Regions from separate parts of the Zoogloea sp. GDB6 genome, predicted to be linked through region 3. Evidence: predicted binding sites of a transcription regulator. Region 3 holds the regulator's gene; each other region holds the start of a gene.
The links. Region 3 encodes sigma-54, which starts transcription at its own class of promoters, with help from an activator protein. Its sites were predicted from a motif close to TGGCACGCTTNCTGCTNA; they were not measured.
Positions count from the first base shown of each region.

Region 1: the regulator sigma-54 is predicted to act here: its motif matches at 4,186-4,203, upstream of AC1PQG_RS01885 (TorF family putative porin).
Region 2: the regulator sigma-54 is predicted to act here: its motif matches at 2,531-2,548, upstream of vnfD (nitrogenase vanadium-iron protein, alpha chain).

Region 1 covers NZ_CM161497.1:400,766-411,125, forward strand. Annotated here, with positions in the region: gene AC1PQG_RS01860 (multidrug effflux MFS transporter) at 1-1,052, opposite strand, end outside; gene AC1PQG_RS01865 (hypothetical protein) at 1,066-1,461, opposite strand; gene AC1PQG_RS01870 (YifB family Mg chelatase-like AAA ATPase) at 1,481-2,980, opposite strand; gene AC1PQG_RS01875 (YceI family protein) at 3,044-3,610, opposite strand; gene AC1PQG_RS01880 (accessory factor UbiK family protein) at 3,717-3,977, opposite strand; gene AC1PQG_RS01885 (TorF family putative porin) at 4,243-4,992, shown strand; gene glnK (P-II family nitrogen regulator) at 5,050-5,388, shown strand; gene amt (ammonium transporter) at 5,403-6,941, shown strand; gene AC1PQG_RS01900 (hypothetical protein) at 7,032-8,048, shown strand; gene purU (formyltetrahydrofolate deformylase) at 8,118-8,993, opposite strand; gene thrH (bifunctional phosphoserine phosphatase/homoserine phosphotransferase ThrH) at 9,051-9,659, opposite strand; gene AC1PQG_RS01915 (ATP-binding cassette domain-containing protein) at 9,766-10,360, opposite strand, start outside.
Region 2 covers NZ_CM161497.1:2,511,848-2,522,207, forward strand. Annotated here, with positions in the region: gene AC1PQG_RS11310 (NifB/NifX family molybdenum-iron cluster-binding protein) at 1-105, shown strand, start outside; gene nifH (nitrogenase iron protein) at 420-1,307, shown strand; gene AC1PQG_RS11320 (4Fe-4S dicluster domain-containing protein) at 1,390-1,572, shown strand; gene AC1PQG_RS11325 (dinitrogenase iron-molybdenum cofactor N-terminal domain-containing protein) at 1,583-2,293, shown strand; gene vnfD (nitrogenase vanadium-iron protein, alpha chain) at 2,627-4,051, shown strand; gene vnfG (V-containing nitrogenase subunit delta) at 4,051-4,392, shown strand; gene vnfK (V-containing nitrogenase subunit beta) at 4,444-5,868, shown strand; gene AC1PQG_RS11345 (hypothetical protein) at 5,975-6,868, shown strand; gene AC1PQG_RS11350 (NifB/NifX family molybdenum-iron cluster-binding protein) at 6,908-7,381, shown strand; gene AC1PQG_RS11355 (hypothetical protein) at 7,392-7,628, shown strand; gene AC1PQG_RS11360 (Nif11-like leader peptide family natural product precursor) at 7,731-7,928, opposite strand; gene phnD (phosphate/phosphite/phosphonate ABC transporter substrate-binding protein) at 7,919-8,815, opposite strand; gene phnE (phosphonate ABC transporter, permease protein PhnE) at 8,812-9,657, opposite strand; gene phnD (phosphate/phosphite/phosphonate ABC transporter substrate-binding protein) at 9,662-10,360, opposite strand, start outside.
Region 3 covers NZ_CM161497.1:62,907-73,266, reverse strand. Annotated here, with positions in the region: gene recA (recombinase RecA) at 1-82, shown strand, start outside; gene recX (recombination regulator RecX) at 108-557, shown strand; gene lptB (LPS export ABC transporter ATP-binding protein) at 544-1,266, shown strand; gene AC1PQG_RS00325 (RNA polymerase factor sigma-54) at 1,282-2,742, shown strand; gene hpf (ribosome hibernation-promoting factor, HPF/YfiA family) at 2,759-3,082, shown strand; gene ptsN (PTS IIA-like nitrogen regulatory protein PtsN) at 3,242-3,727, shown strand; gene hprK (HPr(Ser) kinase/phosphatase) at 3,696-4,631, shown strand; gene AC1PQG_RS00305 (PsiF family protein) at 4,712-4,840, shown strand; gene AC1PQG_RS00300 (FHA domain-containing protein) at 4,922-5,785, opposite strand; gene ttcA (tRNA 2-thiocytidine(32) synthetase TtcA) at 5,875-6,810, opposite strand; gene AC1PQG_RS00290 (pteridine reductase) at 6,878-7,627, opposite strand; gene AC1PQG_RS00285 (class I SAM-dependent methyltransferase) at 7,742-8,902, shown strand; gene AC1PQG_RS00280 (hypothetical protein) at 8,960-9,166, opposite strand; gene AC1PQG_RS00275 (alpha/beta hydrolase) at 9,385-10,188, opposite strand.

The DNA.
Region 1 (10,360 bases), 340 kb from region 3:
GCGCTGACCAGCATCTGCAGGAAGCTCTGACAGCTCGACGCGACGCCGCGCTGGGCCGGGAAGTGGTCCAGCGCCAGCAGCGTCAGGCTCGGCATCGCAATGGCCATGCCGAAGTTGTAGAGGGCGATCGGCACCACCGAGTGGGGCAGGCCGGCGGGTATCAGGAAGGACAGCCCCAGGTTGAACACGGCCGCGGTAATCATCACTCCATAGCCGAGGGCTATGGTGCGCGCCTGCGACAGCCTCCCGGCCAGCCGCGCTGACAGCGCCGAGCCGCCCATCATGCCCAGCACACAGGGGATGAAGAACCATCCGAACCCGGTTTCCGGCAAGTGCAGGTGGCGCATCAGGAACACTGGTGCCGACAGCACGTAGATGAAGAAGCCGTTGAAGTTGAGGCCGACGGCGAAGGTCAGCAGCAGGAAGCCCGGTGTGCGGAAGACCTGCGCGTAGCGTCGCGCCAGCGGACCCGGATGGAGCGGGTGGCGGGCCGCCGGCGGATGGGTTTCCGGCAGCTTCCACGCACACAGGCTGGCCAGCATGAGGCCCAGCAAGGCCAGGAAGACGAATACCGCGCGCCAGCCGAAGGTGCTGTAAATCCAGCCGCCGAGGATGGGGGCGATGGCCGGGCCGAGGGCGAAGGCCATGCTGACATGGCTCATCATGCGCTGGGCGCGCGGGCCTTCCATCAGGTCGCGCACCACTGCGCGGCCGACCACCATGCCGGCGCCAGCGCTGATGCCCTGCAGCCCGCGGCCGAGCAACAGGGTCTGGATGCCGCCAGCGAACACGCAGACCAGCGAGGCCAGCGTGAACAGCAGCATCGAGATGACGATCACGCGCTTGCGCCCGTAGGCGTCGGACAGGGCGCCATGCCACAGCACCATCGCGCCCATCGGCAGCATGTAGGCGGTGAGGGTCTGCTGGACTTCGACGGGGCTGACGTGCAGGTCGGCGCCGATGGCTTGCAGGGCCGGGAGATAGGTGTCGATCGAGAACGGACCGACAGTGGCGAGCGCTGCGAGCAGCGCCGCCAACTGGGCATAGGGCATGGGATGAGGTGCTTTACTCGACGGCGTGGATCTTGGTGACGTAGTAACCGGTTTCACCGAAGCAGGTGGACGGGATGCCCACATGCTGTTCGTAGGAGAGTGCGACCCGTTTGCCCATCTCCGTGTTGATGGCGGTGGCGACGTTGTCGTCGCGTACGGTGAACTTGAAGATCTCCGGCAGGCTGCCGGGAATCGCGACGATCGCCAGTTCTCCCTCCCAGGTCTTGCACAGCCAGCCCTTCTGGGAAAACTTCTGCACGTAGCCTGCCCGTTCGCCGGATGAATAGCTCCAGTTGAGGGTCAGCCAGGTGTAGCCGGCGGCGAGGGCCACCACCAGGACGAGGAAACCGGCGAGCCACAGGCGCCAGTTCCTGGCGCGGGGGAGGCCGGAAGAGAGGGTCGATGCCAAGGGAGACTCCTGTTCGTGTTCAGCTGAATTCCCCCGGGCCGCGGCGGCTCTGTACCGCTTCGGCCACGTGGGGGGCGCCGATATTGTCGGTGCCGTTCATGTCGGCGATTGTACGCGCCACTTTCAGGATGCGATGGTAGGCGCGCGCCGACAGGCCCAGGCGTTCGATGGCGGTGCGCAGCAGCGCGTCGGCGGTAGCATCCGGCCGGCACCAGCGGTCGACACCGGCCGCGTCGAGGCGTGCGTTGGGCATGCCTTGTCGAGCCTGCTGGATGGCCCACGCCCGGGCGACCCGTTCCCGCACCACCGCCGAGCTTTCGCCGCCGGCTGTGGTTTGCAGTTCGGAAACAGACAGGGCCGGCACTTCCAGCACCAGGTCGATGCGGTCCAGCAGCGGGCCGGACAGGCGCTGGCGATAACGCCGGACTTGCTCCGGCGTACACCGGCAGCGGCCGTCCGGATGGCCGTGGTAGCCGCAGGGGCAGGGGTTCATTGCGGCGACGAGCTGGAAGCGGGCCGGAAACTCCGCCCGGCGGGCGGCGCGGGAAATCGTGATGTGGCCGCTTTCCAGCGGTTCGCGCAGGGCCTCGAGCACGCGGCGATCGAACTCGGGCAGTTCGTCGAGGTAGAGTACTCCGTTGTGGGCGAGGCTGATCTCGCCTGGACGGGGCGTGCCGCCGCCACCGACCAAGGCCGCCGTCGACGAAGTGTGGTGGGGCGTTCTCAGGGGACGCTGGCGCCAGCGCTCGGGGCGGAAGCTGCCTTCGATGGACTGCACGACTGCGCTTTCCAGTGCCTCCTGGTCGTCCATCGGTGGCAGAAGGCCGGGCAGGCGTTGGGCCAGCATGGATTTTCCGGTGCCCGGCGGGCCGTAAAGCAGCAGGGAGTGCTGGCCGCTGGCGGCAACCTCCAGGGCCCGGCGGGCGTGGGCCTGGCCCTTGACGTCGGCCAGGTCGGGATAGGCCGCCGGTAGCGCCAGCGTCTCGCCGTCGTGGGGGGCGAGGAGCGTGTGTCCGCACAGGTGGGCGGCTACGGCCGACAGGCTGCGCGCCGGCAGCATCTGCACGTTGTGCACCAGCGCCGCTTCGGGGGCGTTGGCGATCGGCAGGATCAGCGTGCGCCCGCTGTGGGCGGCCTGCCGGGCCAGCGCCAGTGCGCCGCGCACCGGCCGCAGTTCACCGGTGAGGGACAGTTCCCCGGCGAACTCGTAGCGGTCCAGCTGCTTGGCGGGGATCTGGCCGGAGGCGGCGAGGATGCCCAGCGCAATGGGGAGGTCGAAGCAACCGCCTTCCTTTGGCAGGTCGGCCGGCGCCAGGTTGACTGTGATACGCCGCTGGGGGAACTCGAACTGCCCGGTCTGCAGTGCGGCGCGCACGCGGTCGCGGGCTTCGCGGACTTCCACATCGGGCAGACCGACCAGCGTGAAGGCGGGCAGTCCGTTGGCCAGATGCACCTCGACTGTGACCTCCGGGGCGAGCAGGCCGACGAGGGCGCGGCTTGTCACAAGGGCTATACTCACGGCGTATTTTTTTGGAATAAACCGGCAGTCTAGCCCAGGTGTTGCCCCGGGTTTAGTTCATTGTCATTGAGAGTCGCGGTAGGCTTCGACCGAGATCACGAGGCGAACCTCGTCGCTGACCGACGGGATGTTCTTGGTCATGCCGAAGTCAGAACGCTTCAGGCGGGCGGTGATGTCGGCGCCACAGGTTTCACGCTTGTTGAGCGGGTGGGGGGCACAGTGAAAGCGGGACAGGGTGAGTTGCAGGGGTTTGGTGATGCCGAGCAGGGTCAGGCTGCCTTCGGCGGTCACCGGCTTGTCGCCGTCGAAGTTGAAGCGCTCGGCCTTGAAGCTGATCGTCGGGTAGGCGTCGGTGTTGAAGAAGCCCTCGCCACGCATGTTCTCGTTCCATTTGGCGAAGCCCATGTCGATGGAGCTCGCGTCGATGCTGACCTCCACCGAGCCCCGATGGGCGGCGGTGTCGAGGACGATCTTGCCGCTGGTCTTGTTGAAGCGCCCGCGCTGGGTCGAGAAGCCGAGGTGGTCCGTTTCGAACAGCGGGTAGGTGTGGTTGGAGTCGATCGTGTAACTGACCGGGGCGGCGAATGCCGGGGCGCTGGCGACGGCCAGCAGAGCGAGCAGCTTCTTCAAGGGATGTCTCCGGTAAACCGAAATGGCGAGTTGTAATTGCTTTGGGGCTGGCATGAAAAAGGGCGCCGGGGGCGCCCTTGAATGACCGTCGGAACGGTGGGAAGGTTCAACCCGCCTCTGCCGGCGGACGTGATGCCAGCTCCGATTCCAGCTGGGCGACCCGGTGTTCGAGTTCGGTCAGCTTGTCGCGGTAGCGGGCGAGGGTTTCCTTCTGCAGGTCGAATTCCTCGCGGGTCACCAGGTCGAGCCTGGAGAAACCACTGGCTAGCAGCGCGCGGGCGTTCTTTTCGAGATCCTTGGCGGGGCTGTTGGCGAGGAGTTCGGAAACCTTCGAACCGATTTCATCGAGGATTTTGGGATTGGCCATGGCAGCGTTCCTCACGGGAAAAGGGGAAAAATCCAAGTTGTGTTCAAGTTTAGCATTGGACTCCAGTGGCCGTTGCCGTGCCCCATGCACCAACACGGCGCCCCCGATTGGTGCGTACTCCCAAAGTGGTGCGGAATGATTTTTTTCTGCGCTGCAGCAGAAGCCCATTTTGTATATCAACCCATTGAAATAATGAGTTTTTTAAAACTGGCATGGTGATTGCTAAAACGTGTGAGCCAACTTTTAATACTAGGAGAACCCAATCATGCGCAAGACCGTTATCGCTTCTGCCCTGATCGCAGCCTGTGCCGCTCTGCCGTCCCTGGCGAGCGCTGAAGATGCCGCTCCCGCTCCGGAGCACACCTTCACCAGCAACGTCACGCTGGCGTCGGAGTACATCTACCGCGGTATCGGTCAGACCAATCGCAAGCCGGCCATTCAGGGTGGTTTCGACTACGCGCATTCCAGCGGTCTGTACGTCGGCACCTGGGCGTCCAACGTGTCCTGGCTGACCGATGGCAGCCCGACGGTCAGCAACAGCATCGAGATGGACTTCTACGGCGGCTTCAAGAACACCGTCGGCGACTTCGGCTATGACGTGGGTCTGCTGCAGTACTTCTACCCGGGTTCCGGCTACGGCAACAACCCGAACACCATCGAAGGCTACATCGCCGGTTCCTGGACCTTCCTGACCTTGAAGTACTCCCACTCCTTTAGTGACCTGTTCGGCTGGACCGACTCCAAGAACTCCGGTTACCTCGACCTCACCGCCACTTACGAGCTGGCCCCGGGCCTCAACCTGATCGGCCATGTCGGTCGCCAGAAGATCCACGGTGACAACAGCGGCGCCTCCTACACCGACTACAAGCTGGGCGTGACCAAGGATATCGCGGCGGGTGTCGTTGTCGGCCTGAACTACATCAACACCAACGCCAGCCAGGCCTTCTACACCAACGCCTTCGGCAAGGATCTGGGCAAGGACCGCGTGCAGCTGACCATCACCCGTACGTTCTAACTTCCCCCCGTAACCGCGCGGCGGCTCGTTCGGGTCGCCTTGCAAGAGGACCCAACCATGAAACTCGTAACTGCCATCATCAAGCCCTTCAAGCTCGACGAAGTGCGTGAGGCCCTGTCCGCCATTGGCGTGCAAGGCATCACGGTGACCGAGGTGAAGGGCTTTGGCCGTCAGAAGGGCCATACCGAGCTGTACCGCGGCGCGGAATACGTGGTCGATTTCCTGCCCAAGGTGAAGATCGAGGCTGCCGTCAAGACCGAGATCCTTGACCAGGTCATCGAAGCCATCGAAAAATCTGCCAGCACCGGCAAGATCGGTGACGGCAAGATCTTCGTGTTCGATCTCGAACAAGCCATCCGCATCCGTACCGGCGAGTCCGGTGCCGAAGCGCTGTAAGGGAGCTTCCCATCATGAAAAAAATCTTCGCTGCCCTGCTGACGACCCTGACGGTCGGATTTGCGGGCCATGCGCTGGCCCAGGACAAGGACGCTCCGGCCGCGCCGACCGCCGCTCCCGCGGTGACCGCCCCCGCAGAGGCGGCTGCCACCGCCAAGCCGGCCGAAGCACCAGTTGCCGCCGCGCCGGCTGCCGCTGCTGAGGCCAAACCGGCTGAAGCCGCCGCTGCCGCACCGGCTCCGGTGCCCAACAAGGGTGACAACGCCTGGCTGATCGTGGCTACCGCCCTCGTCATCATGATGTCTGTTCCCGGCCTGGCCCTGTTCTATGGTGGCCTAGTTCGTACCAAGAACATGCTGTCCGTGCTGCTGCAGGTGTTCACGGTGTTTTCGCTGATCAGCGTGCTGTGGGTGCTGTACGGCTACTCGATCGCCTTTACCGAGGGCAGCGCCTTCTTCGGCGGTCTCGACAAGGTTCTGCTGAAGGGCATCACGCCGGATTCGGTCGCCGCCACCTTCTCGAAGGGTGTCGTCATCTCCGAGTTCATCTACGTGGCCTTCCAGGGTGCCTTTGCCGCCATTACCGTGGCTCTGATCCTCGGCGCCTTCGCCGAGCGCATCAAGTTCTCCGCCGTGCTGCTGTTCTCCGTGCTGTGGTTTACCTTCAGCTACCTGCCGATGGCTCACATGGTCTGGTACTGGGCGGGTCCGGATGCCTACACCACCGCTGAAGCGGCCGATGCCGCCAACGCGACGGCTGGCTTCCTGTTCCAGAAGGGCGCCCTCGACTTCGCCGGTGGCACCGTGGTGCACATCAACGCTGCCGTGGCTGGCCTGGTGGGTGCCTTCCTGGTTGGCAAGCGCGTCGGTTTCGGTCGCGAGTCCTTCGCTCCGCACAGCCTGACCCTGACCATCGTCGGTGCCTCCCTGCTGTGGGTGGGCTGGTTCGGTTTCAACGCCGGCTCTGCGCTGGAAGCCAACGGCTCTGCCGCGCTGGCCTTTGTGAATACCTGGGTTGCCACCGCTGCTGCTGCTGTTGCCTGGTTGCTGGCTGAATGGATCATCAAGGGCAAGCCGTCCGGTCTGGGCGCTGCGTCCGGCGCAGTGGCCGGCCTGGTGGCGATCACCCCGGCCTGCGGCTTCGTCGGTGTCGTCGGTGCGATCGTGATCGGCCTGCTGGCTGGCGTGGTCTGCCTGTGGGGCGTCAATGGCCTGAAGCGTATGCTGGGTGCTGACGACTCCCTGGACGTGTTCGGCGTGCATGGCGTCGGCGGTATCCTCGGTGCCATCCTGACCGGTGTGTTCGCCTCCCCGTCCCTGGGCGGCGTCGGCATCTGGGACTACGTGGCCAACAAGGCTGCCGATACCTACTCCATCAGCGACCAGGTCATCGTTCAGCTGACCGCCGTCGGCACCACCGTCGTGTGGTCTGCTGTCGTGGCCTTCATTTCCTACAAGCTGGTCGACATGTTCATCGGCCTGCGCGTGCCGGAAGACGAAGAGCGCGAAGGTCTGGACATCACCTCCCACGGCGAAACTGCTTACCACCAGTAATTCCGGTAGGTCGTTTCATCACGAAAACGGGCGCTGCGGCGCCCGTTTTTGTTTGTATGCTTCCCGCTGGCGTCATCGAGGATTGAAGAAATGGGTTTTTTTGACTGGTTGCTGGGCGGGCGTTCGGCGTCATGTGCCGGCGACGAGCGCCTGCAGGCGGCCGTGGCGCGGGTTATCGGCAGCATCGATCCGCGTTTGCAGTTTCTGGATGACGCCTCCTCGCGGCTATGTCCGGCAGTGACCCATGCACTGAAGTATGCGGATCAGGTGGTGGCGTGCATTCCGCCATGCGTGGAGATGAATTCCCAGGCCTGGTCGCAGAACCCCGTGTTGCGTACTGTCTTTGCCCGGCCGGCGGATGTGGCGGAGACGTTATCGGCCAGTGTGGATCTCCAGGACTTCCTGGCTTCGCCTGCGGCAGTTGGGCTCGAGCGCGTCTGCTGCATGGTGGCCGCGACGCGGGTCGAGCAGAACGTGCTGGGCATTGTGCTGGAGGGTGACCAACTGCGTCAGGATGTGCCACAGACCACGGTCAGCTTCCAGCATTTCCGGCTGTTTGCATTTGCCGCGGATGAGGCAGCGCTGTTCCGGCGCATCCACGAACTGGTGTTAGAAGGTTTGGTGATGGCCGCGCTGCAGGAGATTGCCGTGCGGCAGCGGCAGAGCGACCAGTTGCCCTTCGATCATCAGCTGCTGCAGACGCGCCTGAGCCTGCTGGAGCGGAGTCGGCCGGGCCTGGATGCGCTGGAATGCCATTCCTGGCGCGGCCGCGATCTGGATGGACTGCGGCGTCAGCTAGCCGACAATGAAGCTGCTCTGGTCGAAAGGAGCGTCTCCGGTGCAGGCCTGGAAATGGTGTTGGCCGCGGTGATCGAGACCCTGCTGGCGGCGGAGCGGATCATCCACGCCCGGCGCCTGGCACTGCGCGTGAATGCGATGAACGTGCTGGTCGAGGCGGACAAGGACGATGCGTTGAACGTCCCGCTGATTGAATTCTCGACCCCGACGGCCGTCGGGACCCGGCGCAGCGCCTTCCTGGCCAGTTTCGCCCGGGATGCGGTGGTGGAGAGGAAGCTGGATTTCGCGGCGGGGATGCGCTTGCTGTAGCTACGCGGCAGACGTGAAAAAGCCGGCGATCCGCCGGCCTTCGTCGTTTTTTACGGAGCGGACTGACTTTCAGCGGAACACGACGGTCTTGTTGCCGTGCACCAGCACCCGATCTTCCAGGTGGTAGCGCAGGCCGCGGGCCAGCACGGCCTTCTCGATGTCCTTGCCGTAGCGGACCATGTCGTCCACCGAGTCGGAATGGTCGATGCGGATCACGTCCTGTTCGACGATCGGGCCCTGGTCGAGGTCGGCCGTCACGTAATGGCAGGTCGCGCCGATCAGCTTGACGCCCTTGGCGTAGGCCTGGTGGTAGGGCTTGGCGCCGACGAAGCTGGGCAGGAAGCTGTGGTGGATGTTGATGATCTTGCCCGGATGGGCCGCGCACAGCTCCGGCGACAGGATCTGCATGTAGCGGGCCAGCACCATCGTGTCGCCGTGGGATTCCTCGAACAGGCGCTGTACCTCGGCATAGGCCTGGGCCTTGTTGTCCGGGGTGACGGGAACGTGGTGGAAGGGAATGCCGTGCCACTCGACGAAGCCGCGGAAGGTGTCGTGGTTGGAGATCACGCAGGGGATCTCGATGTCCAGTTCCTTTGACTGCCAACGCGCCAGCAGATCGTAGAGGCAGTGTTCCTGCTTGGAGACGAGGATCACCACGCGCTTCTTGACCGCCGAGTCGGTGATCTTCCAGTCCATGTTGAGCTCTTCGGCGATCGGGCGGAAGCGCTCGCGGAACTCGGTGAGCATGAAGGGCAGCGAATCGGCCTTGATCTCGATGCGCATGAAGTAGCGCCCGCGGTGCTCGCTGTCGACGGCAGGTTCGGCGTGGAGCGCGGTTTCGAGGATCCAGCCCTTGTGTTCGGCGATGAAGCCGGACACCTTGGCGACGATGCCAGTGCGGTCGGGGCAGGAGGCGGAGAGGGTGTAGAAGCGTTCGCGGTGCATGATGGGCTCAGGCACCGGCCGCCGGCCACGGGGCCGCGACCGGCGTATCGGATGGGATCAGATGCGGGCGGAGGCGGCGCGGATCTGGGCGGCCAGGCCGCTGTACTCGCGCTCCACCGGGAATTGCGGGAACTCGGCGATGACGTTGTCCGGCGCACGGAACAGGATGCCGGCGTGGGCTTCCTTGAGCATCGCGGTGTCGTTGTAGGAGTCGCCGGCGGCGATGACCTTGAAGTTGATTTCCTTGAAGCGCTGGACGGCTTCCTTCTTCTGGTTGGCCATGCGCAGGTGGTAGTTCACCAGATAGCCCTCTGCGTCGGCTTCGAGCTTGTGGCAGAACAGGGTCGGCATGCCGAGCTGTTCCATCAGCGGCATCGCGAATTCGTAGAAGGTGTCGGACAGGATGATGACCTGGAAATCCTTGCGCAGGGCGTCGAGGAAGTCCTTGGCGCCGGGCTCGGGGCCCATCTCGGAGATCACCTTCTGGATGTCCGGCAGGCCCAGCTTGTGCTGCTTGAGCAGGTCCAGGCGGTACTTCATGAGCTTGTCGTAGTCCGGCTCGTCGCGGGTGGTGCGACGCAGTTCGGGAATGCCGGTGCGCTCCGCGAATTCGATCCAGATTTCGGGGACGAGAACACCTTCGAGGTCGAGACAGACGAGTTGCACGGCAAAAGCTCCAGGTTACGGCGGTTGATTTGGCGAATCCGTGATTCTAGCAAAGAGACTGCGACGGCTTCAGCGGGATTGCGTGGTGAGTGTCGAGTCGGCCGGTTTAGTCAGCCGGAATGGCATCGAGGGCTTCATGCAGTTCGAGCCAGCGCAGTTCGGCTTCGTCGATCTTCTCGCTGAGTTCGGCCTGGCGCTTGAGCAGCTTGGGCACCTCGCCGGCGTCGGGGCCGGTGTACAGGTCCGGGTCGGCGAGACGTTCATCCAGCTTGGCCTTTTCTGCGTTCCACGGGGTGAGCTTCTTGTCGAGCTGCTCCAGCTCCTTGACCAGTGGCCGGCGGGCGGCCAGGCGGGCCTGGCGGTCGGCGGCGGCGGCTTCGCGGTCGGCCTTGCGGCTGGCCTTGTCGGCGGCTTTATCCGGGCACTGGCCGGCGGCGGCATCGGCGGCGCGTTGCTGGGCCAACCAGGCCTTGTAGTCGTCCAGGTCGCCGTCGAAGGGTGTCAGGCGGCCGCCATCGACGAGCAGGAAGCGGTCGCAGGTGGCGCGCAGCAGGGCTCGGTCGTGGGACACGATGACCATGCCGCCCTCGTAGTCCTGCAGGGCCAGCGTGAGGGCGTGGCGCATTTCCAGGTCGAGGTGGTTGGTCGGTTCGTCGAGCAGCAGCAGGTTAGGCTGGTTCCAGATCAGGATGGCCAGCGCC
Region 2 (10,360 bases), 2.4 Mb from region 3:
GGCCGTTTCGACACTCTTGCGGAAGAGGATTGGGACGCGGAATCGACCGCCCTGAATCCCACCGTGATCCATCAACTGATTACCTCGGTGGACGATTTAGCCTGACCGATCTTCCCGCGGGGGGCGTGCCATCCACCGCAGCGGGGAGTGCTCGGAGCCTTGCCGGATAAATGGACTCTTGGGTTGTCCATTTATCCGGCCTTTTTGCATTTCAGGGTCTGGTATGTTGCGCGCGGCTCGCACGGAGGCGAACGCGGCCGGATGGCTTCGTACTCAAACGAACGGCTTTATTTACGGAAATTGACTTTCCAATTCCGAATGACGTGAAAACAAAAGGAAATTCGCCATCAAAGAATAATGGCATGCCCCTTGCTGATCAATTGCCGCCAGTCTTCATTCAATCAAACGGGGTAATAGAAATGAGCAAGAAACTGCGTCAATGCGCCATCTACGGCAAGGGTGGCATCGGCAAATCCACCACCACCCAGAATCTGGTTGCGGCGCTCGCCGAAGCCGGCAAGCGGGTGCTGATCGTCGGCTGCGATCCCAAGGCTGACTCGACCCGCCTGATTCTGCACTCCAAGGCCCAGACAACGGTCATGCACCTGGCCGCCGAAGCCGGCTCGGTGGAGGACCTGGAGCTCGACGACGTGCTGCAGACCGGTTTCGGTGATGTGAAGTGCGTCGAATCCGGTGGCCCGGAACCTGGCGTCGGCTGCGCTGGCCGTGGCGTCATCACCGCCATCAACTTCCTGGAAGAAGAGGGCGCTTACGACGAAGACCTGGACTTCGTGTTCTACGACGTGCTCGGCGACGTGGTGTGTGGCGGCTTTGCCATGCCCATCCGCGAGAACAAGGCCCAGGAAATCTACATCGTCTGCTCCGGCGAAATGATGGCCATGTACGCCGCCAACAACATCGCCAAGGGCATCGTGAAATACGCCAATTCCGGCAGCGTTCGCCTGGGCGGCCTGATCTGCAACAGCCGCAAGACCGACCGCGAAGACGAGCTGATCATGGCCCTGGCCGAGCGCCTGGGCACCCAGATGATCCACTTCGTGCCGCGCGACAACGTCGTGCAGCACGCCGAAATCCGCCGCATGACCGTCATCGAGTACGACCCGAGCGCGAAGCAGGCCGACGAGTATCGCGCGCTGGCCCGCAAGGTGATCGACAACACCAAGCTGGTGATCCCGACGCCGTTGGAAATGGACGGCCTCGAAGAGCTGCTGATGGAGTTCGGCATCATGGAGCAGGAGGACGAGTCCATCGTTGGCAAGACCGCCGCAGAACTGGCCGTCGCCTGACGACGACGTTTCATTCACCGGGTCCGGCAGGTGCGCGGCCTCTCGGCCCCGACACCTGCCGGACCTCCGCCTGGAGTTCGCCATGGCCATGATGATCGATCCGGATGCGTGCAGCCTGTGCGGCGACTGCAAGCCGGTCTGCCCGACCCGCTCGGTACTGAAGAAGAGCGGCATCTATTCCATCAACCCCGAAACCTGTACCGAATGCGATGGCGATCCAGCCTGTCTTGCCGAATGCGCGTCCGGCGCCATCACTCCGGTGTAGGGACCGCAGCATGACGTCCAGACTCTCGGCGGACCTCGCGCTGCGTATCGGCCTGGCTGCAAGGGTGCTACCCGGCGTGGCGGTGGCCGACGTGGTGCAGGCACTGATTGCGCTGCTGGGGTTTCCGCTGACCGACCGCAAGCTCCGCTCGCTGACGGTGGCGCAATTGCGGGCCGCACCCGGCGGCGTACTGCTGCAGGTGCCGCGCCCGCAGTTGCGGGAAGCCCTCGCATTCCTGACGGACCGGGCGTCCGTGAACATCATCGACACCACGATCCCGCCGATCCAGCGTTATGAGGACGGCGACATGCCGGGCTCCGTCCGCATCGCCGTTGCGTCCGATTCGGGGCTGCAACTGGACGGCTTCTTCAACACTTGTCTGCGCTTTCTTGTCTTCCAGCTGAGCGCGACGGAAACGCGGCTGATCGACGTGCGCGGCACAGCGGCCGCGAAGGCAACCGACGACGGCAATCGATGGCGGGCGGAGTGCATTGCCGATTGCCACCTGCTGCTGACCGTCGGCGTGGGTACATCCAATGTGGCGCGCCTCATGCGCCTCGGTGTTCATCCACTGGGTTACGGAAGCCCGATGGCCGCGCGCTGGGCCTTGGATCGGATCCAGGAAGTTCTGCAGGGCACGCCGCCGCCCTGGCTCGTCAAAGCCGGAAGGCTTGAAAGGCCAAGACCGCTGGTCCTCCATTGCGGATCGAGCCTGCAATAGCGATTTCCCTATAGCTCATATCGAAGACCCGTCCCGCCGGAATTGGCGCGACGGGTCTTTCTTATTCAGGGCCAGAGGCGCCCACGCACAATCGCGAACATCGAATTGCGCATGGTACGCGGGCGAACGGATTTGAGGTCACAAAAGGCGGAATTGGAAATGAAGACTCACTATATAACCACCCAATGCATTGATTTTATTGCAAATCCAATTTCATGAAATTGATTAAGGCGTGCATGGCACGCTCGATGCTAAATGGAATTGCCTTCCCGATCGAAATGCTTTTTCGTTTCCACTCCGGCCAGCCCGGAATCAATTGCAAGGAGAAATGCCATGCCCATGGTCCTGCTCGAATGCGACAAGGACATTCCCGAGCGCCAGAAACACATCTACCTCAAGGCGCCCGATGAGGACACCCGTGAATACCTGCCGATTGCCAACGCGGCGACGATTCCCGGCACCCTGTCCGAGCGCGGTTGCGCCTTCTGCGGCGCCAAGCTGGTGATCGGCGGTGTGCTGAAGGACACCATCCAGATGATCCACGGCCCGCTCGGCTGCGCCTACGACACCTGGCACACCAAGCGCTACCCGACAGACAACGGCCACTTCAACATGAAGTACGTGTGGTCCACCGACATGAAGGAAAGCCACATCGTGTTCGGCGGCGAAAAGCGCCTCGAGCAGAGCATGAACGAGGCCTTCGACGAGATGCCGGACATCAAGCGGATGATCGTCTACACCACCTGCCCGACGGCGCTGATCGGCGACGACATCAAGGCGGTGGCCAAGAAGGTCATGAAGGAGCGGCCGGACGTGGACATCTTCACCGTTGAATGTCCGGGCTTCTCCGGCGTGTCCCAGTCCAAGGGCCACCATGTGCTCAATATCGGCTGGATCAACGAGAAGGTCGAGACGCTGGAGAAGGAGATCACCAGCGAATACACGATGAACTTCATCGGCGACTTCAACATCCAGGGCGACACCCAGCTGCTGCAGACCTACTGGGACAAGCTCGGCATCCAGGTGGTCGCCCACTTCACCGGCAACGGCACCTACGACGACCTGCGCTGCATGCACCAGGCCAAGCTCAACGTGGTGAACTGCGCCCGCTCGTCCGGCTACATCGCCAACGAGCTGAAGAAGCGCTACGGCATTCCGCGCCTCGACATCGACTCCTGGGGCTTCAGCTACATGGCCGAGGGCATCCGCAAGATCTGCGCCTTCTTCGGCATCGAGGAACGCGGCGAGGCGCTGATCGCCGAGGAGGAAGCCAAGTGGAAGCCCAAGCTCGACTGGTACAAGGAACGCCTGCAGGGCAAGAAGATGGCGATCTGGACCGGCGGGCCGCGCCTGTGGCACTGGACCAAGTCGGTGGAGGACGATCTAGGCATCCAGGTGGTGGCCATGTCGTCCAAGTTCGGCCATGAGGAGGATTTCGAGAAGGTCATCGCCCGCGGCCGCGAAGGCACCTATTACATCGACGATGGCAACGAGCTGGAATTCTTCGAGATCATCGACTTGGTCAAGCCGGACGTGATCTTCACCGGCCCGCGGGTTGGCGAGCTGGTCAAGAAACTGCACATCCCGTACGTGAATGGCCACGGCTACCACAACGGCCCGTACATGGGTTTCGAGGGCTTCGTGAATCTGGCCCGCGACACCTACAACGCGGTCTACAACCCCCTGCGTCACCTGGCTGGCGTCGATATCCGCGACAAGGCCCAGAGCACGCCGGTGATCCTGCGGGAGGCTGCGTGATGTTGGACGACAAGCTCGAGGACGTCTTCAGCTACACGGAAGAGCGCTGCCTGTGGCAGTTCTTCTCCCGTACCTGGGACCGCACCGAAAACATCCACGGCGTCGTCGATCAGGCCACGGCCTTGCTCACCGGCAAGCCGCCCAAGCGCGACACGCCGATGGAGCGCCTGCACTACGCCGACGGCCGGATCATGGCCGACGACCTGCGGGAGCGCTATCCGTGGGTGCGCGAAGCCGGCGAGGCCGAGATCACCCAGGTGATGGAGAGCCTCAAGGCCCGCCTGCTCGACACCACGATCGCCCGTTCCACCAACCGCGAACTCAATCACCACCTTTATTGAGCATCACCGGGCGGGGGCCTCGGCACCTGCCCGCAGCCAAGGGGAATTCTCATGAGTGCATGTGATACGGCCGCCGTGAAGCCGGCCGAAGTGAAACTCGTCCCGAAGGACCGGGGCGGCATCATCAACCCGATGTACGACTGCCAGCCGGCCGGCGCCCAGTTCGCCGGAATCGGCGTCAAGGACTGCATCCCGCTGGTCCATGGTGGCCAGGGCTGCACGATGTTCGTGCGCCTGCTGTTCGCCCAGCATTTCAAGGAGAACTTCGACATCGCTTCCACCTCGCTGCACGAAGAGTCGGCAGTGTTCGGCGGCACCAAGCGGGTGGAGGAGGGCGTGATGGTGCTGGCCAAACGCTACCCGAACCTGCGCGTCATCCCGATCATCACCACCTGCTCGACGGAAGTGATCGGCGACGACATCGAAGGCACCATCAACAACTGCAACCGGGCCCTCAAGGCCGAGTTCCCGGATCGCCACATCTACCTGGCGCCGGTGCATACGCCCAGCTTCAAGGGTAGCCACGTGAGCGGCTACGCGGAGTGCCTGAAGTCGATGGTGAAGACCATCGCCAAGACCAAGGGCACGCCGAACGGCAAGCTCAATCTGATCCCCGGCTGGGTCAATCCGGGCGACATCACGCTCCTCAAGTACTACATGAAGGAGATGGGCGTCGACGCCAACATGCTGGTGGATACCGAAGACTTCGATTCGCCGATGATGCCCAACAAGGTCATCGACACCCACGGCCGCACCACCGTCGAGGACATCCAGGAAAGCGCCAATGCCGTTGCGACGGTGTCCCTGGCTCGCTACGAAGGTGCGACCACCGGCGAATACCTGAAGGATGCCTTCGAGGTCCCGCACAACCTGGTGAACACGCCCTACGGCATCAAAAACACCGATGACATGCTGCGCAAGATCAGCGAGATCACCGGTAAGGACATCCCCGAATCGCTGGTGCGCGAGCGCGGTATCGCCCTCGATGCGCTGGCCGACCTGGCCCACATGTTCTTCGCCAACAAGAAGGTTGCCATCTTCGGCCACCCCGATCTGGTGCTGGGCCTCGCCCAGTTCTGCATGGAAGTGGAGCTGGAGCCGGTGCTGCTGCTGATCGGCGACGACCAGGGCAGCAAGTACAAGAAGGACCCGCGCATCGCCGAGCTCAAGGCCTCCGCCCACTTCGACATGGAGATCATCCATAACGCCGACCTGTGGGATCTGGAGAAGAAGATCGCCAAGGGCGAGGTGAAGCTCGATCTGATCATGGGGCACTCGAAGGGCCGCTACATCGCCATCGACGCCAACATCCCGATGGTCCGGGTCGGCTTCCCGACCTTCGATCGGGCGGGCCTCTACCGCAAGCCCACGGTGGGCTACAAGGGCGCGATGGAGCTGGCGGAGTCCATTGCCAACGCGATGTTTGCGCACATGGAGTACACCAGGGATCGTGAGTGGATCCTGAACACCTGGTAATCCGGCCACGGCTTAGTCAGGCGCCGGTTCTGCGCAGGCGGAACCGGCTGGAATGGAACGGGGCCCGGCCCCGTTTCCGCCCTCAACCCACCGCGGAGACGCCCCGATGCTCTCGCACGACGATCTGGCGAAGGACTTCGCCGCCTGTTTCGGCCGCCGCCACCACCTGCCCGAGTATCGCCAGGTGGAGTTCTGCAGCAAGAAGAAGAAACTCTCCTTCGGCTCCACGGAGGCCGACAGCCACCCGCAGCTTCCGGGGCTGCTGGCCACGGAAATGGCCTTTTCGTTGCTCGAAGGGTTGCTGACCTCGGCCCATCCGCACATCGAGGACCTGCCCAGCTGGAAGAAATACCAGGCCCTGCCCAGGCACAGCACGCTGGAGAAGATTGTGGCGGAGGTCTACCGCATCCTGCGCATCTGCCATCTGGCGTGGGCCTTGCCGGACGGTCACATCGAGCTGGACGACGGCCTGGTGCGCATCCGCTGCGTGCATGGACGCTGCGCCCAGTTCATCACCCTGTCCACGATGGGGCTGGAACTGCTCGAATCCTTCGTGCTGTTCTATCTGGATTCCTTCAACCAGCCCCATGGGCAGGCCTACGTCGAGGCCATGCTGGTCCAGTACTTCACCGACATCGTCACCGAGATCAAGGGTTTCAACGACGAGGACCGCATTCTCTACCAGTTCAACCAGACCCTGCCGATGAACCGGCATTTCCGTTTCGACAACGACAATCCGGCCTTCCGCATCGATGGGGAGCTGCTGTGCATCGAGATCGGCAAGCGCTTTGCCGATCCGGCGCGCTACCCGGTGGACTTCTACCTCGTCTTCGACAACGTGCTGCACATCATCCCCGTGGAGGCGCTCAAGGACGGTCGCCTGCCCCTGAACCGGCTGCCCCTGTGGCGCGCCCGCACTGCCGACGGCGTGCACCTGCCGGAACGCTTCCGGGCCCGCTTCGGACGCGAAGTGAATGTCGTCGGCCTGCCGATGACCTGACCCGTCCCTCACATCGTCCCCAACCTCTAGGAGCCCATCATGGAAAAGAACGGTTTGCTCAGGATCGCCATCGCCACCAACGACCTGCTGCAGGTCAATGCCAACTTCGCTGCCGCACGCCAGCTCGTCATCTACGAAGTCGGCCTGCAGCGCGGCGAGTTCGTCGACAGCGTCCAGTTCCGCGGTACGGCGGCTGGGAAGGGCAATGGTGGCAAGGGGCCCGGCGGCGGCATGGGCTGTTCGATGGGCGACCCGAGCGGCGGCGCCAGCGCGGAGCACATGACGGCCCGCATCGAGGCGGTGCGCGGCTGCGCGATCCTGTTCAGCAAGGGCTTGTCCGATCTGCACGCAGTGACGGTCAAGAACATGGGCGTCTATCCGGTGAAAATGGAGAACAGCCGGGACATCACCGAGGTCGTCGAATACGTGCAGCGCATGCTGGAGCGTCCGCCCTTGTGGATGCGTCGCGCTCTGGGCGTGGAGGCTCCGGCCGAATACGCCGAAACCTGCTGAGGAGACGACGATGAAGACCCGTGGTCTGCAGAATGCGATTAATCGCCTGAAGGGCGCCCGCAAGTTCGGCAGCATGACGCTGCTGGCCCAGGCGGAAAGGGAGGCCCGGCAAACCCTGGAGCAGGCACGCGTCTGGATGGAGCGTGCCGGCCTGGGCGATGCCTCGACCGCCGACGAACGCCATGGCGAAGTGGTGAAGGCGGTGCTGGAACTGGAAGTGACCCTGTTCGGCACGCCGCCGCGCTGAGGTCCGCCTCCTTTTCCGGCGAAGTCCAGTAAGCGAAGGGCCCGTTCCTCCCGGAGCGGGCCCTTCGCTTTGCTGCACCCAGCATGGGCGCAACGACAACGACTACATCGGCGTGATGCCGTACTCCTTGTAAATCTCATCCTGGGCGAGGCGGAACTCGTCCATGGAGAACGCGTAGCCGCTTTCCTTGAGGAAAGCCCAGGAGGCCGGTTCATCCTCGGACAGGGCTTGCACGGCCTCGCGGAAATCGGCGTCGGAACGCATGCGGCGGATATAGGACACGGCGGAATCTACGGACATGGATGGATCTCCGGTTGTGAAGCGTTGGTGAAGGGACAGCTGAAAGGGGAGGCCGTCCGCGCATCCAGGCCGGGCTCGCCGAAGGCCAGCGGCGCGCCGCCGGGGACGAGGCGCGCCTGCAGGATGTCCTCCATCCACTGGCGAACCCGGTCTACGTCCGCATCCACAGCCGGGATGAAGGCGTCAGCGCGATAGGCGTGCAAAGGCGCGGGCAGGCGCAGACGGACGAAGGCCTGGCGCAGGTCTTCCTTCAGGTAAGGGTCGAGCCCGGCGCGGAAGGTCCACATGTATTCAGGGATCGACCGGGATGTGGCCAGCACCCGCAAGCTGTTCGGCAGAATGAGCCCCTCGCCGAGCAGCCGCGTGTAGACCTCCTTGCTCATGCCACCAGCCGGGACGCGCATTTCGGCCACGGCGCTGGCCACCCGGTCGTGGCCGCCGAAATGCCGCCGGCGGTAGTCCCGCTCGGCGACCAGTCCCGCCTCCAGTAGCAGGTGGCGGGGCACCCAGCTACCCGACGTGGAGGCCAGGTCGCCCAGCGCGATCTCCTTGCCCCGCAGGTCGTGGAGGCTGGTAGCCGGGCTGGCGTGGGGGACGACGATGACGGCCTGGAAGGTGGGACCGGTACTGCCGGCGTGAGTCGGCCGCGCAAAGGGCTCCAGCTCGGCCTTACGGCTCTGCAGGATGTAAGTGACGGGCCCCAGGTAGGCGATATCGAGCCGGCCGGCGCGAAGTGCCTCACCGGTGGCGGCATAGGTTTCGCCGACGATCAGCTCGACGGGCATCGCTAACTGCTCCTCGAGATAGGCTTGCAATGGCGCATTGCGCGCCAGTACGACAGGAGGCGACTCGCCGGGCAGCAGGCCGCAGCGCAAGGGCGTGCTCATGGCTGTGCGAGTCCGTCGAGAAAGTGGCGGCGCAGGCGGCCACCGAGGATGTTGATCACCGAAACCAGGCCGAGCAGCAGCAGGATCAGCGCGCTGGCCTCCCGGTATTCAAAGAGATGGAAGGCGGTGACGATCTCCAGCCCGATCCCGCCGGCGCCGACGACACCCAGGGTCGTAGCAGCGCGCAGGTTGTGCTCCCAGCGGTACAGGGTGACGTCCACCAGGCGCGGCAGGATTTGCGGCAGCACCGAGAAGCGCAACACGCCCAGCGGTGAAACGCCCTGGGCGCGCAGCGCATTGCCGGGCGCGGCGTCCACATGTTCGAGGATCTCAGCGCAGAACTTGCCGAGCATGCCCGTGGAATGGCTGGCAAGAGCCAGGATGCCCGGTAGCGGGCCGAAGCCCACTGCCGCGACGAACATGATTCCCCACACCAACCCGGGGATGGAGCGAATGGCGTTGAGGGCCAGGCGTACAGGGCCACCAAGCCAGCCCGGCGCGATGTTGCGGGCGGCCAGCGCGCCCAGCGGAATGGCCGCGAGCAGCCCGAAGCAGGTGCCGGCGACGCTCATGCTCAGCGTGTCCAGCAGCGGTTGCCCCCATCGGGGCCAGCGGCTGAAGTCCGGCGGGCAGGCATCCCCCAGCAGCTGAGCGATGGTGGACAGCGTGTTGCGGTAACGGGGCAGGTCGAAGGCGCCGCCGATGGCCGCCAGGAGTACGACGGCGCAAGCCAGCAGGCTGACGACGGCCCGCGTGCGCCGGCGTTGCTGGTGGGCACTGCGCAGCACGGCGTCGATGGCAGGATCGATATCCCGGAGCGGGATTGAGCGTTGGGCTTGCATGATGTCAGCGGGGGGACGGAACGGCGTCGGGGGAGCTCTTCCGGATCGCCTCGATCCAGCCGCGGACCTTGTCCACATCACCGTCGGCGGCCGGCACGAAGGCCTCGGCACGGAACACTGCCAGGGCCGCGCTATCCCGCATGTCGAGGAAGGCCTGGCGGATCTCGTCCTTCAGCGCCGGGGGGAGTCCTTCGCGGAAGGTCCACATGTATTCCGGGATAGCCGGGGACTCGGCCAGGATGCGCACGCGCGACGCATCGATGCGCCCTTCCTTCAGCAGACGCTGGTAGATCGGCAGGGACAGGCCACCGGCGGCAACCTGTTTGTTGGCCACCGCCAGCGCGACCGCATCGTGGGCGCCAAGGACGCGCAGCGTGTAATCGCGGCCGGCTACCAGGCCGGCATCGAGCAACTGGTAGCGCGGCACCCAGGTGCCTGAGGTCGAGGCCGGGTCGCCGAAGGCGACGTCCTTGCCCTTGAGGTCGGCGAGCGCATGCGCGGGGCTGTCCTGCGGGACGATGATCACAGCCTGGAAGGACGGGCCGACCTGCGGATGGGACGGTCGGGCGAACGGCTCCAGCCTGGCCCGCCGGCTTTGCAGGATGTAGGTGACTGGCCCGAGATAGGCGATGTCGATGCGCCCGAAACGCAGGGCTTCGCCGGTAGCGGCGTAGCTCGCACCGACCATCAGCTCCACGGGTAG
Region 3 (10,360 bases):
CGAGATCGAAAACAAGATCCGCGTGGCGGTCGGCCTGCCCGAGATGGCAGCGGTGGCTCCGGCAGCCGCAGCGACGGCCTGACGCAGCGGCCCCGGACGGCACGCCGATGGCTGCAAGCCTGCATGAGCGCGCACTGCGCTGCCTGGCCCAGCGGGAACACTCCCGCGCGGAGCTGGCGCGCAAGCTCGGCGCGCTCGGCAGCCCCGAGGAGGTCGATGCCGAGCTCGACCGCCTCGTGGACCTCGGCCTGCTGTCCGATGCCCGTTTCGCCGACGCCTACGTACGCTCCAAGGCCAGCCGCTTCGGCGCCGCCCGTCTGAAACTGGAACTGAGCCGCCGCGGGGTATCCTCCGAACTGATCGGCGACGCCATCGAGGAAAACACCGCCGAGAGCGAACTCGAACGAGCGCGCGACATCCACCGCCGAAAATTCGCCACTCTGCCCGCAGACGCGCGAGAATGGGCACGGCAGGCGAGATTCCTTCAAGGTCGCGGCTTTTCCACCGAAATCATTCGTAGAGTCCTGAAAGAACACCCCGGCGATGAGCCTGCTTAAAGTCAGCAACCTGCGCAAGAAGTACAAGGCCCGCACGGTCGTTCACGACGTCTCCTTCAACGTCGGCAGCGGCGAGGTGGTCGGTCTGCTCGGTCCCAACGGCGCCGGCAAGACCACCTGCTTCTACATGATCGTCGGTCTGGTGGCCGCCGACGGCGGTGAGATCACCCTCGACGACGAGGTGCTGACCCATCGCCCGATCCACCAGCGAGCTCGCCTCGGGCTGTCCTACCTGCCGCAGGAGATGAGCGTCTTCCGCAAGCTGACGGTGGCCGAGAACATCCAGGCAGTGCTTGAACTGCAGAGCCTCTCCAAGGCGCAGATCGCCAGCCGCCTCGACGAGCTGCTGAACGAGCTGGGCATCGAACACCTGCGCGACAGCACTGCGATCTCCCTATCCGGCGGCGAACGCCGGCGCTGCGAGATCGCCCGCGCGCTAGCCACCGATCCGCGCCTGATCCTGCTGGATGAACCCTTTGCCGGCGTCGATCCGATCGCCGTCATCGACATCCAGAAGATCATCCGTTTCCTGAAGGACAGGGGGATCGGTGTGTTGATCACCGACCACAACGTCCGTGAAACCCTCGGCATCTGCGACCGTGCCTTCATCATCAACGCCGGCGAAGTACTGGCCAGTGGCCGCCCGGACGAGATCGTTCACAACGAACAGGTTCGCCAGGTGTACCTCGGCGAGCACTTCAGGCTCTGAGGCCCGATACGACTCATGAAGCCCAGCCTCCAGCTCAAACTCTCCCAGCATCTCGCGCTGACGCCCCAGCTGCAGCAGTCCATCAAGCTGCTGCAGTTGTTGACCCTCGAACTCAACCAGGAGATCGAGAAGATCCTCCTGGAGAACCCCATGCTCGAACGGGAGGAGCCCGAGGGCGATCTCGGCTCGAGCCGCGTCGAGGCACCCGGCCCTGTGGCGCCAGCGGGCAGCGAAGCCGCCCACGAGCGCGAGCAGGAGCAATCCCGGGAGGCGGAACGCGAGCGCGAACCGGATCACGATTTCGACGGTAGCGGCGAAGCCGGTGAATGGGCTGCGGCGGGTAGTGGCGGGCAACGCGACGACGATGACGAGACCGACTTCCAGGAGTTCCAGGCCGCGGTGCCGTCCTTGCGCGACCACCTGGACGCCCAGGTTGCGCTGACCCCGCTGTCCGACCGGGATCGGGCGCTGGTGCGCTTCCTCATCGAGGCCCTCGACGACGACGGCTACCTCAGCCAGGACCTGGCCGATCTGCTGCCGCTGTTGCCGCCAGAGCTGGAAATCGAGCTCGACGACCTCAAGATCGCGCTGCGCCAGATCCAGAGCCTGGACCCGGCCGGCATCGGCGCCCAGGACGTGGGCCAGTGCCTGGCCCTGCAACTGCATACCCAGCCCCCCAGCGAAGCCCGAGACCTGGCCATCGCCATCGTCAGCGAACATCTCGAACTGCTGGCCGCCCGCGACTTCCTGAAGATCAAGCGCGCACTGCGCTGCAGCGACGACACGCTGCGCGAGGCCCACGCGCTGATCCTCGGCCTCAACCCGCGCCCCGGCGCCCAGTTCTCCCAGGCCGACACCCGCTACGTGGTCCCCGACGTGGTGGTCCGCAAGATGCGCAACAACTGGGTCGTCAGCCTCAATCCGGACGCGATGCCACGCCTGCGCATCAATCAGCTGTATGCCCAGATCCTGCGCGACAACCGCGGCGCCAGCGGCTCCCTGTCCAGCCACCTGCAGGAAGCACGCTGGCTGATCAAGAACGTGCAACAGCGTTTCGACACCATCCAGCGGGTTTCGCAAGCGATCGTTGACCGCCAGCGCCAGTTCTTCGATTATGGCGATGTGGCAATGCGACCGCTGACCCTGCGGGAAATTGCCGAACAGCTGGATCTACACGAATCCACCGTTTCGCGGGTGACCACCCAAAAGTACATGGCCACACCGCGGGGCATTTTCGAGTTCAAGTATTTTTTCGGCAGTCACGTTGCCACCGACAGCGGTGGGGCTGCTTCCTCGACGGCGATTCGGGCGCTGATTCGCCAGCTCGTGGGAGCGGAAGACAAGAAGAAACCCTTGTCCGACGCCAAGATTGCCGAGTTGTTGGGCCAGCAGGGTATCGTCGTGGCGCGTCGGACAATTGCAAAATACCGCGAGTCCCTCGATATTCCGCCGGTCAGTCTGCGCAAAACCATCTGACAGAAAGGTAGCAACCATGAACCTCAACATCACGGGGCATCACGTCGAAGTTACGCCGGCCATCCGCGAGTACGTTACGAGCAAGCTGGACCGCGTGATCCGTCACTTCGACAACGTCACCAGCGTCGGCGTGATCCTCTCGGTGGAAAAGCTGCGTCAGAAGGCCGAAGTCACCGTGCACGTGCGCGGCAAGGACATCTACGTCGAGAACGAAGATGCCGACATGTACGCAGCCATCGACGGGCTGATTGACAAGCTCGACCGTCAGGTCCTGAAGTACAAGGACAAGACCAGCGACCACGGTCACGACTCCCTGAAGCAGCACCTCGCCGAGTCCTGATTCCCGGCGCTAAGTAATACGCTTTTCCCCGGGACCGTTGTGGCTATAATGCGCCCCAATTGACACAACGGCCCCGGCGGCCTCCGCCTCCGGATCTTCCTGAATCGCCTTTCACCGGCAACCTGTGTCGGACCGTTCCGCACACGGGAGAGTCCTCGCATGAACCTCATCGCCAAACTTCTGCCGCCGACCAACGTGGTCGTCGGGCTCGAGGCGAGCAGCAAGAAGCGCGCTTTCGAGCAAGCCGGCCTGCTGTTCGAGAACAACCACGGCATCGGCCGCAGCACCGTCTTCGACAGCCTGTTTGCCCGCGAGAAGCTCGGCTCGACCGGCCTCGGCCAGGGCATCGCCATTCCCCACGGCCGCATCAAGGGCCTCAAGGAGGCGCTGGGTGCCTTCATCCGCCTCGCCGACCCCGTTCCCTTCGACGCCCCCGACGGACGTCCCGTATCGATGCTGTTCGTGCTGCTGGTGCCCGAGCAGGCCAACGAACACCATCTTCAACTGCTGTCCGAACTGGCTCAGATGTTCAGCGACCGCAGCTTCCGAGAACAATTGATGAGCGCGCCCGATGCCCAGGCGGCCCACACCCTTTTCGCCCAATGGGGCAGCCATGCGTCAGACGACGGTCAGCCGGCTGTTTGACGACAATCTGGAGCGCCTGCGGCTGCGCCACATCTGCGGCAGCCTGGCGACCCGTATTTCGGTCTCCGAAGACCGCATCTGGCCTGCCGACATGGTCGGCCACCTCAACCTGATCCACCCGGACCGCCTGCAGATCCTCGGCTCCTCCGAGATGGCCTGGGCCCGCCGCCAGACCCGCGAGAAGGTCATCCACCACGTCAGGGAGATCCTTTCCTACGCCCCGCCGGCACTCATCGTCGCCGACGACGAGGAGATCCCGAGCATCATCCGCACGCTGTGCGCAAACGAGGACATCGCCCTCTTCGCCAGCCCGCTGCCGTCCGCCAATGTCATCGACCTGCTGCGCAGCTACCTGTCGCGCCAGCTGGCCGAAAGGGTCGCGCTGCACGGGGTGCTGATGGACGTACTGGGCCTCGGTGTGTTCATCACCGGCGACTCAGGTGCCGGCAAGTCGGAACTGGCGCTGGAACTGATCTCCCGCGGCCACGGCCTGGTGGCTGACGACATCGTCGAGTTCTCGCGCATCGCCCCGACCGTACTGGAAGGACGCTGCCCCGAACTGCTGCAGGACGTCATCGAGGTGCGCGGCCTCGGCATCCTCAACATCCGCACGATCTTCGGCGAGACGGCCTGCCGGCGGAAGATGAAGCTCAAGCTGGTGGTCCACCTGCAACGCCGCCAGCCGGGCCAGGAAGACCCGCTGCGCCTGACCCTCGACGGCGAACAGCAGCCCATCCTCGGCGTGCCGGTACGCCGTGTCGTGCTGCCGGTTGCGGCCGGCCGCAACCTCGCCGTGCTGCTCGAAGCGGCCGTGCGTTCGACGATCCTACTGCTGCGCGGCATCGACTCGACGCAGGAATTCGTCGACCGCCAGCGACGCGCGATGGAAGAAAGCGGCTTTTAGCCGCCGCAACTCCACGACTTGGCGCAAACGACGCATCGGCGTGCCTCTCCGCCGTCCACTGCGGGTCTCACAGTACGTTTATGGCGCACGCGCAGCACCGCCAAACCGTCCATGCGAGGAGTGACAAGATGAAGGAATGCAAGGCCTCCGCCAAGGACAAGAAGAGCGACGAGCGCAAGAAGTTCATGAGGGGCCGCCTGAAGGACTGAATCGCCGCACAGGCTTCATGCATGGACCAAGGGCCGCAATCGCGGCCCTTGGTCATGTGATCCGGCACGCCTCCAGCAGCATCACCCAAGGGCGAACGCCACTACATCCGACATATTGTCGCCGACGGAAAACCCGCAGCCGATGTGCCCCTTTTCGCCGAGGATGAACTCCTCGCGCTTGACGCAGTGTTCAGGGCTACCCTCCTCGAGCAAGAAGGTGCCGTTGGTGCTCGAATCGGCCAGATAGAACAACCCATTACGAAGCTCGAGACGGGCATGCTGACGCGATACCCGCGGATCGGTGATCACAATATCGTTACCGGTATCACGCCCGAACAGCAAGGCCGGGCGGGCCACATCGATCACCCAACTGCGCCCACGATAACTGATTCGCATGTGTTTATGAGCCTGTAGTGCCTCATGGCGCAGCTCGGCAGGCGTGGGCGGTGGAGCCTCCCCCAGTTCGAGAACGGGAATGGGCATTTCGCCTGCACCATCGCTGGCCTGTCCCAACATGCGGCGCAGGGACGGCGTCAATACCCGCCCCAGGTTTTCCGATACCGCGATACTGTCGGGAACATGACTTTCGACCAGCAGCACAGCCAGCTTTTCAGCCTCCAGCCCCAGCCCATCGGCTTCTGTTTCCAGCACCACCCCGGCTTTGAGCATGAGCTTGATACCCCTCATCGGCGGCAGGGCTCGCACCCGCTCACGCATCTCCCGCGCGGCCAACAAGGCTGCATCCGCATCCAGAAAGTGCGCAACCAGCGATGCCTTCTTGACCGCGAAGCCGATGGCCTGATAGGCCTCGGCGCAGCGTGACATACGATTCAGACTGCGTTCGACCGCATAGGCCGCCTCGGCCTCACCCAGCTTTTCGGCAAGGAGAATGCCGCCGGCAATTTCGGCAAGGAGGAGGCAGGGCGCCTTGGCGCGATCAGGCATGCTGAACGACTCCGTAATCCGCACCTGGCGGAAAAAAGTTGGCCCGGACCACACGGTCTCCGGCCAGGGCAATGCAATGGTTCATGACATCAGCTCTTCCAGATTCCGATCGGGATGGCTGCCGCCCCCTCCGGATGGACCGGCAATTCCGGTTTATCGAAAACGATGTCGCCCTGCTCGACCTGGGTGTCTCGCGACACGTTACGGAAGTCGAACAATTCGGCATCCGCCATGTGGGATGGCACGACGTTTTTCATGGCGGTGGCAATCGACACGATGCGCCCCGGAAAACGCTCATCCCAGTCACGCAGCATGGCCTTGATCTGCTTGCGTTGCGCATTCTCCTGGCTACCGCACAGGTTGCACGGGATGATCGGGTACTCCATGCCACGGGCGAAACGCTCGATGTCCTTCTCAGAACAGTAAGCCAACGGCCGGATCACCACATTCTGCCCATCGTCGCTGACCAGCTTCGGTGGCATTCCCTTCATCTTGCCTCCGAAGAACATGTTCAGGAACATGGTTTCGATCATGTCATCGCGATGATGGCCGAGGGCGATCTTGGTTGCACCGAGCTCCTTCGCCGTTCGGTAGATGATGCCCCGCCGCAGGCGTGAACACAGTGAGCAGGTCGTCTTACCTTCAGGAATCTTGTCCTTGACAATTGTATAAGTGTCTTCGGTCACGATCCGGTATTCCACGCCCACCGATTCGAAATACGCCGGCAGTACGTGATCCGGAAAGCCGGGCTGCTTCTGGTCGAGGTTCATCGCGACAATACGGAAGTCGATCGGCGCGCGCTCCCGCATTTCCATCAGCAGGCTCAGCAGCGTGAACGAGTCCTTCCCGCCCGACAGGCAGACCATGACCACGTCGCCATCCTCGATCATCCGGTAATCGCCGATTGCCTCACCGACCTTGCGCATCAGGAATTTCTTCAGGCGCAGGAGCGTATTGGAGTGGCGGCCTTCCGTTTCGGGTTGTTCGGCGGCCGGGCTGGCGAGGGCTGGCACTACTTGTTCCATGTCAATTAAATTTCCGAAGATTATAGTCCGATCGCACAATTACCGATCGGCATAAATGTTAAATAGCTTATAAATGGGCGCTTCGCCCACCATCCACCGATAAAATCTGCCCCGTGACGTATGGCGCGTCGAACAGCAGGAAGCGCACCGTGCGCGCGATGTCGGACGGCGAGCCGACTCGCCCCAGCAAGGTATGGGCGACGATGCGCTCCCGTTCCGGCGGCGGAAACTGTCCATCGTCGGGCCATTCGATCGCCCCCGGCGCCACACCATTCACCCGTACCCGGGGCGCCAGTTCCTGTGCCAACGCACGGGTCAAACCCAACAGGCCGGCCTTTGCGGCGCAGTACAAAGGGTAGCCCTTCAACGGCCGTTCGGCATGGATGTCGACGATGTTCACGATCGAGCCCCCACTCGCCGTCAGATGCGGCGCCGCGGCCTGGGCGAGAAACAGCGGCGCTTTCAGATTGGAACCGATCAGATCGACCCATGCCGTTTCGTCGATCTCACCGAGCGCTGTCGGGAAAAAACTCGACGCGTTGTTGACCAGCCCATCGAGCCGCCCGAAATGTGCCACAACGGACTCGACCAAGCTGGGCAGACACGAGCAGTCCAGCAGGTCCACCTGCAGCGCTAGCGCCGAGCCCGGACGTAAGCGTTCCAGCGCGGCGACCAAGGCCTCGGCCTCGCTGCGGGAATGGCGATAATGCACGGCCACCCGCGCACCGGCTTCATGGAGGCACCGCACCAGTTCGGCGCCGACGCGCCGCGCACCGCCCGTCACCAACACGACCGGGGCGATCGGATTTTCAATCATGACTACCAAGGGGAGCGAATTCAAGCGAAGGGCGTAATCATACGGTGCCCGCCCCCTCGACGGTGCACTGCAACCAACGGGTAAAATGCGGATTTTCCCCTACTCGCCACCGCCATGAACCTGCCCCAGCCCTCGCCCGACGCCCTCGAACAGAGCGCACGCCTCGTTTCCCGACTGCGCAGCCTGATCGAGGCCCAGGACGGCTGGATCTCCTTCGCCACCTACATGGCCGAAGCCCTATATACGCCTGGCCTCGGCTACTACAGCGGCGGAGCCCACAAGTTCGGGCCGGGCGGCGACTTTATCACCGCACCGGAACTCACCCCTTTGTTCGGACAAGCCCTGGCTGCCCAAGTGCAGCAGGTCATGGGATTGTCGGCACCGCACATCATCGAGGCCGGCGCCGGCACCGGCCTGCTGGCCGCCGACCTGCTGCTGGAACTGGAGCACCGCGGCACGCTGCCGGACAGCTACGGTATCCTCGAAGTATCCGGTGAGCTGCGCGAACGCCAATTCGACACCCTCGCCGCCAAAGTGCCCCACCTGGCATCCCGCGTCCGCTGGCTGGACAGCCTGCCGGAGCGCTTCTCCGGTGTGCTGGTCGCCAACGAAGTGCTCGACGTGATGCCCGTACACCTCGTGGCGTGGCGCCCGGACGGCATCTTCGAGCGGGGCGTGGCCCTCGGTGCCGACGGCAACTTCGCATGGGCCGACAAACCAGTAAGCGGCAAGGTGGCCGAGGCCGCCGCCGCCCTCTACATACAGCTGCCCGAGGAAGGCGAATACGTCAGCGAGATCAACCTCGCCGGGCGGGCGTGGATCGCCGAATGGGCGGCACGCCTGGAGCGCGGAGCCATGCTGCTGGTGGACTACGGCTACCCACGGGCCGAGTACTACCTCGACAGCCGCGCCACCGGCACCCTGCTGTGCTACTTCCGCCACCACGCCCATGGCGACCCCTTCCTGTGGCCGGGGCTCAACGACATCACCGCCTTCGTGGACTTCACCGCCGTGGCCGAAGCCGGTTTCGAAGCCGGTCTCGATGTGCTCGGCTACACCAACCAGGCCACGCTGCTGTTCAACTGCGGCGTCCTGGAATGCCTGGCCCGCCGGGCGCCGGAAGACAGCGTGGATTACATCCGCGCCTCCAAGGCCGTACAACGCCTCACCGGCCCCCATGAAATGGGTGAGCTGTTCAAAGTCATCGCGCTCGGCAAGGACATCACCCAGCCGTTGCTCGGTTTCCTCCGGGGTGACCGCCTCCACGCGCTCTAAAAGGCAAAAAGGCCTGCGGGCTCGATGAGCCGGCAGGCCTGACGGGAACCACGAGTCCTACTCCTGGTAGCGATAGACTGCAGCCAGGAAAGCCTCCACGTCAGTGGGCGCTGCATGCTGCCCGCGCCCGACGCTCGCCACCTCCTGCAGCCCCAGCGCCAGTTCGGGAGGCAAGGGGTTGGCATTCAGCACCTCATCGCCGTACGCCATGCCGACCTCTTCGACCGGCTCGCCGTAGATCCGAGCACCACTTTCCATATCCATGCTGATCACCATATCGGCCTCCGTTGCGGGTAAAGGAAAAAATCAGGCCCGCTGATGTATCTAACGGCTGCGGCCTCCAAAGGTTGAAGGAAAATCGGTACGGAACCCCTGCAGCCGTCTCCGCACCCTCTCGTTCACGGTTTCAGCATGGTCGATGGCGCAGCGCGCCGCCATGACAGACTTCACGGCACGGGCCAGACACGGGCCCTGCAGGGCATTTACAGGCCCTTTTCCTTCATCCAGTGCACGATCGGCTCGGCCGCCAGACGCCAGTCCGACTCCATCATCAGACCATGCCCGAGGCCCGGCAGGATCTGCGCCTTGACCCCGTAGCGGGCCGCCGTCATGCGCACCTGGTCCGGCGGAATCAGCACGTCGTACTCACCACCGAGCACCAGCATCGGCGGAATCTGCATGCGCGACAGGAAGGGCAGGTCGAACAGCGACATATCCCAGATCGCCCGGTGGGACTCCGGCTGGCACAGGTGGTAATAGCGCTGCAGGCGCTCCAGTTCGATCGCCTCGTGGAACAGCGCGTCCCGCAGGGTTTCCATCTGCGGCTGGCCGCCGCCCATCAGGCGGTTGAGATCGCCGAGCAGGTGCGGCCGCGCGAAGGCCAGGCCGAAAGCCGAGCCGAGCAACCCCTGTGGCGGCACCGAGGACATCAGCACCACGCCCGGCGCCGAGTGGTTCTCGAGGAATTTCTGCACCACCATGCCGCCCATCGAGTGCCCCACCAGCACCGGCGGCGCTGGTAGCGCGGCAGCCACCTCGGCCACGTCGGCCACGTAGTCGGCTATGGAGAAGCTGTCCAGATAGGCCCGCCCGCGGCTCTTGCCATGGCCGGACAGGGACATCGCATATGCCGTGTAGCCCTGCTCGGCAAACCACGACAGGAAAAACTCATCCCAACACCAGGCAGCGGTGTAGGCGCCGTGGACGAACAGCAGGGGCGTTTCGTGGGCCGCGCCGGCCGGCGCGCGACAGAGAACTTCCAGATCGCCGAAACGGGAGCGGTTCATGCACGCGCCCTCTGAAGAAAGACGGCTGGAAATGGCAGGCGAGAGATCGGCGTCATGGGGTGGGCATGAATATGTATTGTTGTGGGTCCAGAACTTACAGCACACACGGGCGGGGCGAAAGCGGAAAACATGTTGCTGCGCAGAAAACTGCGGTTAAATCGGGACTTTGAAT